2 regions of the Brenneria izadpanahii genome follow, and region 1 is predicted to be linked to the other one. Evidence: predicted binding sites of a transcription regulator. Region 1 holds the regulator's gene; the other holds the start of a gene.
What was found. The regulator PurR, encoded in region 1, represses purine synthesis genes. The targets are predictions, from matches to a motif close to CANGCAAACGTTTGCNTG.

Region 1 (4,431 bases):
TGGTAAAACCATCGAAAAAATCGCCATTAACTTTTTTTCACTATTCTGTGTGAATAAAGCGCCTAATCCCACTTTTTTATAATGCCGTTTTCGGGAATACTGTGCGCACTTAGTGATTTAATGACGATAATCGATCGCGGCTATCATGCGTTTATTTACTACCATTTTTATAGTGTTTTTCAGTAACCTATTCCTGAATCTGGCACAGGCGGCGCCTCATACGCCGAATTTGCCGCCGCGAAAAGCCAGTGTGAACAGCGTACCCGACGGGGATCATAAAAAAACCAAGCCGACGAAGAAAACGCCTCAAAAATCGCCGGCGCCGGTAAAAAACAAAGAACCCGCCGCCAGCAAAACCGACTCCGCAGCTAAAGTTAAAACCCCTCGCCTCGTGAAACGTAAACCGGAACCGGCGCTATCGAGAACCAAAAGCAGTACCCCGGCATTAGTTAAACGCAATCTCAAAAAAACGCATGCGGGAAACGAATCCAGGCTGGCTTCCGCGCGGACCAAAAAAAGCGCGTTGAAAGGCGAGGCAGAAAAAGGCTTAACGCTGAGCGAAGCCCATAAAAAACGCTATCAGCATGCTAAATTGACGGCGATGAATAAACTGATGGGCCAAGTGGGCAAACCCTATCATTGGGGAGGCTCATCGCCCTTTACCGGATTCGACTGCAGCGGTTTGGTTTATTACGCCTATAAGGATATTGTAAAAATCCCCATCCCCCGCACCGCGAATGAAATGTATCACTTGCGCGACGCCGCGCCGATTAAAAAAAGCGAGTTGGAAAGCGGCGATTTAGTTTTCTTCCGCATCAACAACCGTGGCGCGGCCGACCACGTGGGCGTTTATCTGGGAGATGGAAAGTTTATTCAATCGCCGCGTACAGGCTCTGATATCCGCATCAGCAAATTGAGTGAAGATTACTGGCAGGATCATTATGTCGGCGCGCGGCGCGTCGTCACCCCGCAGACTATTCGCTGAAAGCCATATAGAAGTTCGGGCGCGATTGAACGCGCCCGAACGGATAATGACGTTAACGGCCATACGGCTCGCCATCAATTAATTCATCACAGCCACAAAGCTAAATATAATAATCATTACCAACGCGCCGACGGTGGCGAACAGCGACAACTTCAGGTCAGTATCCATAGGCGTTTCCTTTGTGCATACAAGTTATCAGAAGACAGCATCGACCATCTTTGTAATCCCAAGCCAACGTTGGGCTAAAACAACATACTGTATAACTGTAGCAATTCTTGCACAGTCCGACGGAAAAAACTCATACCTGCATATCACTAATAGTATAAATTACCGCTTCCACTTTCGTGCTAAATCGGACAAAATCCGCTGTTTGATGGCACGCCGCGTATTGGTCGAAAAAGTCAGCCTTGCCCCTTCAGGTACAACATTCGGCATTCTCCTTCTGAAATTCTGTCTTTTTATATAGAAAGAGAACTTTAAACGTAGGCAAACGATTAACAATATACTTACGACTGCAATGAGTCGGTTAGGAGTCATTTTTACATGGCAACGATCAAAGATGTGGCAAAACGTGCTGGCGTTTCGACCACAACCGTATCGCACGTGATTAACAAAACACGTTTCGTCGCCGAAGAAACCAAGGCCGCCGTAAGGGCCGCCATTAAAGAGCTACACTATTCACCCAGTGCCGTCGCCCGTAGCCTTAAAGTCAATCACACCAAATCCATCGGGCTATTGGCGACATCCAGTGAAGCGCCCTACTTTGCTGAAATCATCGAGGCCGTTGAAAACAGCTGCTATGCCAAAGGCTACACGTTGATTTTGTGTAATTCGCATAACGATATTGATAAACAGCGCGCCTACCTTTCCATGCTGGCGCAAAAGCGCGTCGACGGGCTGCTGGTGATGTGCGCGGAATATCCCCCCCAATTGCTCGCCATGCTGGAAGACTATCGCAGCATTCCGATGGTGGTGATGGATTGGGGCCAGGCGCACAGCGATTTTACCGATACCATCATTGATAACGCCTTTGAAGGCGGTTATATGGCGGGTCGTTATCTTATCGAGCGCGGTCACCGGGATATCGGCGCCATTCATGGCATCCTGGAGCGAAACACCGGCAGCGGCCGCCATCGTGGTTTTTTAAAAGCGCTGGGCGATGCCGATATTCAGATTCATGACGAATGGATCGTTCAGGGCGATTTTGAGCCTGAGTCCGGCTATAAAGCGATGCACCAAATTCTGGCGCAGAAACATCGCCCCACGGCGGTTTTTTGCGGAGGGGATATTATGGCTATGGGCGCGATTTGCGCGGCGGATGAACTGGGACTTCGCGTTCCTCAAGACATATCGGTAATTGGTTATGACAATGTCCGCCATTCCCGCTTCTTCACCCCTGCGCTGACCACGATTCACCAGCCCAAAGAACGGCTGGGGCAATCGGCTCTTGCGATGCTGCTGGACCGTATCACCAGTAAGCGTGAAGATGCGCAGGTCATCGAGGTGCATCCGGCGCTAATCGAGCGCCGCTCCGTTGCCGACGGTCCATTTCGCGATTACCGGCGTTATTCCTGAGTTACGCCCGCACTTTTATATCCCGCCCGGAACAACGCGTCCCGCCGCTGCTTCAGCCAATTTATACTTGTACCCTGGCTGAAGCAGTCATAAACTAATTAGCGGCTTTAGCGACAACAACCATATTTATAACTATCCTTTAGTGTTAAACGCATACGGAATATGCGTATTTATATTAAGGATGAGTGCCCCTACGTGTTTACGTACCGGCTTTTTTCTCTTCATTTTCCTCTTTGTCATTCAGAGGGTAGACGATGGGTTATACCCACCGATGCCGTTAATGGGTAAAAAATTGTCTATGCTTTCCTTGCAGTTTTCACCGTAAGCAGCAAGGTAGGGAGAAATTATGAGTTCATCATGTGTAGAGGATGTAGAAGACCAGGCGCGACATGACAGCTCCTGGTTTCAAATTGTCCGTGAAATGCTGGACATGGCCGACGTCAAAATCAACGGTTCGCGCCCTTTTGATATAAAGGTTAAAAATCCTGATTTTTTTAAACGTGTATTGCGTGAAGGCTCATTGGGATTAGGTGAAAGCTACATGGATGGTTGGTGGGAATGCGAAAAGCTGGATATGTTTTTTCATCGCATACTGCGCGCCGGTCTGGATAAAAAAGTTCCCCACCACTTGAAAGACATTCTGCGCGTTGTCGCCGCAAGGCTGATTAATCTGCAATCCAAAAAACGCGCATGGATTGTCGGTAAAGAGCACTATGATCTCGGCAACGACCTATTTTCGCTGATGCTGGATCCTTACATGCAATACTCTTGCGGCTACTGGAAACAGGCAACCACGCTGGAGCAGGCGCAAGAAGACAAACTTCAGATGATCTGCGAGAAGCTGCAACTGAAACCCGGAATGAAGCTGCTGGATATCGGCTGCGGCTGGGGCGGACTGGCTGAATATGCCGCTCGTCGTTATGGCGTATCCGTCAGCGGCGTCACCATTTCCAAAGAGCAGCAAAAGTTAGCGCAACAGCGTTGCAAAGATCTGGATGTCACCATTTTATTGCAGGACTACCGCGATCTGGATTTACAATTTGATCGGGTCGTGTCCGTCGGGATGTTTGAACATGTGGGCCCAAAAATTACGATGCCTATTTCCGGATCGTAAATAAGAACCTTAAGCCGGACGGATTATTTCTGCTGCATACTATCGGCGCGCAGAAAACCGACTCCGAGGTCGATCCCTGGATCAATAAATACATTTTCCCTAACGGTTGCGTCCCTTCCGTCCAGCATATCGCGCAAGCCAGCGAACCCTATATGGTGATGGAAGACTGGCATAATTTCGGCGCCGATTACGATCGCACCTTGATGGCATGGTACGAACGTTTTCAGCAGCATTGGCCTGAACTTTCCGACCGCTACTCCGCGCGTTTTCGCCGTATGTTCAGCTACTACCTTAACGCCTGCGCGGGCGCGTTCCGAGCCCGGAATATTCAGCTATGGCAAGTCCTATTCAGTAAAGAGGGTATCGAGGGGGGATTGCGCGTTCCGCGCTAATCTTTTTTAGATATCAAACCGCCCGGAAATTATTCCCGGGCGTTTTTTTAACCGGCTATTCTTCGCTGTCCGAACCTTTAACCTGCTGGCTGGCCAACACCCGCTCTACCGTATCCACCACGGCCTGAGTCTGTGGATCGATTTCGATATTCACCCGCTGTCCCAGCTTCTTCAGCCCCAGCGTGGTACGATTTAACGTCTCGGGAATCAAATGCACGCAGAAGCGGCTGCGAGTAACTTCGCCGATGGTCAGGCTGATGCCGTCAATTCCGATAAAACCTTTATGCAATACATACTTCATCAGCGATTCATCCGACAGGCGGAACCAGATCTGATGATTATTTTCTGAAACCAGAATCTTTACC
Region 2 (4,431 bases), 2.0 Mb from region 1:
CCCCACTTCCAGACCGCGCAACGCTTTCTGCAACGACTCCTGCTGAGTACGCCCGATCGCCATCACCTCGCCTACCGATTTCATTTGCGTGGTCAGACGGTTGTTGGCCCCGGCGAATTTCTCGAAGTTAAAACGCGGGATCTTGGTGACGACGTAGTCGATGGAAGGTTCGAACGACGCGGGCGTGCGGCCGCCGGTAATGTCGTTCATCAGTTCATCCAGCGTATAGCCAACGGCCAGCTTGGCGGCGATTTTCGCAATCGGGAAACCGGTCGCTTTGGACGCCAGCGCCGAAGAACGGGAAACGCGCGGGTTCATCTCGATAACGATAAGGCGGCCGTTTTTCGGGTTTACCGCAAACTGTACGTTAGAACCGCCGGTTTCCACGCCGATCTCGCGCAGCACCGCCATCGAGGCGTTACGCATGATTTGATATTCTTTGTCGGTCAGCGTTTGCGCCGGCGCAACGGTGATGGAGTCACCGGTGTGAATCCCCATGGCGTCAAAGTTTTCGATGGAGCAGACGATGATGCAGTTGTCGTGTTTATCGCGGACAACTTCCATTTCGTACTCTTTCCAGCCAATCAGCGATTCATCGATCAGTAATTCGTTGGTGGGGGACAGATCCAGGCCGCGTTCGCAGATTTCTTCAAATTCTTCACGGTTATAAGCAATCCCGCCGCCGGTGCCGCCCATGGTAAAGGAAGGGCGGATAATACAGGGGAAGCCCACGTCAGCCGCGACGGCCAGCGCCTCTTCCATATTATGCGCGATGCCGGAGCGCGCGGTATCCAGCCCGATCTTCTTCATCGCCTTGTCGAAACGCTGGCGATCTTCGGCTTTATCAATGGCATCGGCGGTTGCGCCAATCATCGTCACGCCGAATTCGGCCAGCACACCCTGACGCTCCAGCTCCAGCGCGCAGTTCAGCGCCGTCTGGCCGCCCATCGTCGGCAGTATCGCGTCAGGACGCTCTTTCTCGATAATCTTGCGCACCACTTCCCAGTGAATCGGCTCGATATAGGTGGCGTCGGCCATTTCCGGATCGGTCATGATGGTCGCCGGGTTTGAGTTAACCAGGACGACGCGGTATCCCTCTTCGCGCAGCGCTTTACACGCCTGTGCGCCAGAGTAGTCGAACTCACAGGCTTGGCCGATGACAATCGGGCCGGCGCCCAGAATCAGGATGCTTTTAATATCTGTACGTTTTGGCATTTTCTCGCTCCTGATTATTTTGCTGAAGAACGGTAAGTCTTAATCAATTCGATAAAGTGGTCGAAAAACGGCGCCGCATCGTGCGGTCCGGGGCTGGCCTCGGGGTGTCCCTGAAAACTGAACGCCGGTTTATCGGTGCGATGAATCCCCTGCACCGTCTGGTCAAACAGCGATATGTGCGTCACGCGCAGCGTGTCGGGCAAATTATTTTCATCAACCGCAAAACCGTGGTTCTGCGCGGTGATGATTACGCGGTCGTTATCCAGATCTTTTACCGGATGGTTGCCGCCGTGGTGACCAAGCTTCATTTTGATGGTCTGCGCGCCGCTTGCCAGCGCCAGCAACTGGTGGCCGAGACAGATACCGAATACCGGGATATCCGTTTCCAGAAAAGTTTTAATCGCCCGGATGGCGTAGTCGCAAGGCTCCGGGTCGCCCGGACCGTTCGACAGGAAGATCCCGTCGGGATTAAGTTTCAAAACGTCTTCCGCCGATGTCTGCGCGGGAACCACCGTCAGGCGGCATCCTCTGTCCACCAGCAGACGCAGAATATTGCGCTTCACGCCGTAGTCGTAAGCCACCACATGGTAAGGCAGTTCGCTTTCCGGCGTGGCGGCGGGCAGCCCCCCTTCCAGCTTCCAGCTCCCCTGCGACCAGCCATAGCTTTCCGTTGTGGTGACCTCTTTCGCCAGGTCCATCCCTTTCAGCCCCGGAAACGCCTGCGCCTTTTCCAACGCCAGTTCGGCGCTCGGTTCGTCGCCGGCAATAATGCAGCCGTTCTGCGCGCCTTTCTCGCGCAGCAGTCGAGTCAGCTTGCGGGTATCGATATCGGCGATGGCGACGACGTTGTTGCGTTTAAGGTACTCAGAAAGACCTTCTTCACTGCGGTAGTTACTGGCAATCAACGGCAAGTCGCGGATGACCAGCCCCTGAGCCTGTATGGAAGATGATTCTTCATCGGCTTCGTTGGTGCCGACATTACCGATATGGGGATAAGTGAGAGTGACAATCTGGCGGGAATAGGAAGGATCAGTAAGGATTTCTTGATATCCGGTCATCGACGTATTGAAGACCACTTCCCCCACTGCCGACCCTTCCGCCCCGATGGCCCGACCATGGAATTGGGTTCCGTCTTCCAGAACCAATAGCGCTGACTTAATCAAAACACCCTCCAAGGAATAAAAAATCATGTTATTTGCATATTAATTCAGATTAATCGATCTAAATCAACGCAAAAACCACCCTCAAGGTAAATTTTTGGCAAATTGGGCGCATTTTAATGATGGTCGGCTGAATTGTCCACTTCAACCGCACTTTTTCTCTTCTTTTTATCCTTTATGGTATAAATACCGCCCCTCAACCGTAAAAAGGTATGTTAACTAGGGAAAGAAAACGGTTGCCGACTCACATGGCTGAAACAAGCGCAATAATCGACCAATATCGCCGATTACAGGGCTTCAACAGCCGAAAACGCCCCGAATAAAGCGATAAAACAGGAAAAATAAAGGCTTTGATTAAAAAACAAGATAAAAAGGCAAAAAATACAAGTAGCGATAAAAAATCGCCACTTATATCAATTAATTAATAAATTAATTATTTTTACAAATCATCCAAACCCAGCACATCGCCCATATCGAACAGCCCGGATTTCTTATCCTTTAACCATATTGCAGCGCGAACCGCGCCATTTGCGAAGGTCATGCGGCTGGAAGCCTTATGGGTAATCTCAACGCGTTCGCCAATATCGGCAAACATCGCCGTATGTTCGCCGACGATGTCGCCCGCCCGCACGGTGGCAAAACCGATACTTTTCGGATCGCGTTCTCCGGTATGTCCTTCCCGGGCATACACGGCGCAAGCCTTCAGATCCCGCCCCAGCGCGCCGGCGATGGCTTCTCCCATCGCCAATGCCGTACCTGAGGGCGCATCCACTTTATGGCGGTGATGAGCCTCAATAATTTCGATATCGGTGTAATCCCCCATGACTTTGGCGGCTTTCTCCAGCAGTTTCAGCATGACATTCACGCCAACGCTGAAATTAGCGGCGAAAACAATGCCGATATCCTGTGCGGCTTCGCGAATAGCGGCTTTTCCCTGCTCATCAAAGCCTGTAGTGCCGATAATCATCGATTTGTGGTGCCGGCGGCAAAACGCCAGATGGGCCAGCGTGCCTTCGGGGCGGGTAAAATCGATAAGAACATCAAAATCATCGCAAACGGCATCCAGGCTATCGCTCACCGCCACGCCAGATTTTCCCACTCCGGCCAGCTCGCCCGCATCGGCGCCCACCAGAGAAGAGCCCTGACGTTCCAACGCCGCGCCAAATACGGCGCCTTTAGTTTGTTCAACCGCTTGAATAAGCTGGCGCCCCATGCGACCGCCGGCCCCGGCAACCGCGATACGGATCGATGAATCCTTCATAATGTCTCTCTCTTTGCTAATTCCGCTATGAAATATACCCAATGAATTTCAAGGTGCTGAGTATACGTTAGGTTAACGGGCGCGAAGTGCTACCGCCAGCGTATTCGTCACCAGATTAGAAAATTATGTCAGCGGGAAAATTAAATCAGTAAAAACCATCTCAACCTGCCGCCTGAATCCGCGGCGCGAAAGCAGTAACGCATAAACATGCATTTTTATCAGATTAATATTAATGGGTGATGACGATGACTCAGAGGATATGGAAGCGATAAAAAAGGCGGTGGGGAAAATTGCGCCACCGCCGGAATAGGTTAGTCGATTTGCTTCACCTCGACGCGAAGTTCTTTCGGCACTTCGAAGACGATGTTTTCTTCCCGCCCCTGAATTTCAACCGTGACCTTGCCGCCTAACGCCTGCAAACGGCTGAGCACCTGCTGCACCAGAATATCCGGCGCCGATGCGCCGGCCGTCACGCCGACATGATCAATGCCGGCCAGCCAGCTTTCCTGAATGTCTTCCGCGGCATCAATCAGATAAGCGGCTTTACCGGCCCGCTGCGCCAGTTCTGCCAACCGATTGGAGTTAGAAGAGTTCTTTGAACCCACCACCAGCACCACATCCGCCATCCCCGCCAGACTACGCACCGCCTCCTGGCGGTTGGTGGTGGCATAACAGATATCGTCCTTGCGCGGGCCGATAATGCGCGGGAAACGCTCACGCAACGCGTCAATGACCGCCGACGTATCATCAACCGACAACGTGGTCTGCGTCATAAAACACAGGTTGTTTTCATCC

Region 2: the regulator PurR is predicted to act here: its motif matches at 2,601-2,618, upstream of carA (glutamine-hydrolyzing carbamoyl-phosphate synthase small subunit).

What each region holds. Positions count from the first base shown of each region.
Region 1 covers NZ_CP050854.1:2,698,169-2,702,599, forward strand. Annotated here, with positions in the region: gene HC231_RS12140 (C40 family peptidase) at 146-985, shown strand; gene cydH (cytochrome bd-I oxidase subunit CydH) at 1,064-1,153, opposite strand; gene purR (HTH-type transcriptional repressor PurR) at 1,529-2,560, shown strand; partial or broken gene cfa (cyclopropane fatty acyl phospholipid synthase) at 2,907-4,066, shown strand; gene HC231_RS12160 (riboflavin synthase subunit alpha) at 4,122-4,431, opposite strand, start outside.
Region 2 covers NZ_CP050854.1:733,728-738,158, reverse strand. Annotated here, with positions in the region: gene carB (carbamoyl-phosphate synthase large subunit) at 1-1,215, opposite strand, end outside; gene carA (glutamine-hydrolyzing carbamoyl-phosphate synthase small subunit) at 1,230-2,378, opposite strand; gene dapB (4-hydroxy-tetrahydrodipicolinate reductase) at 2,815-3,636, opposite strand; gene ispH (4-hydroxy-3-methylbut-2-enyl diphosphate reductase) at 3,948-4,431, opposite strand, start outside.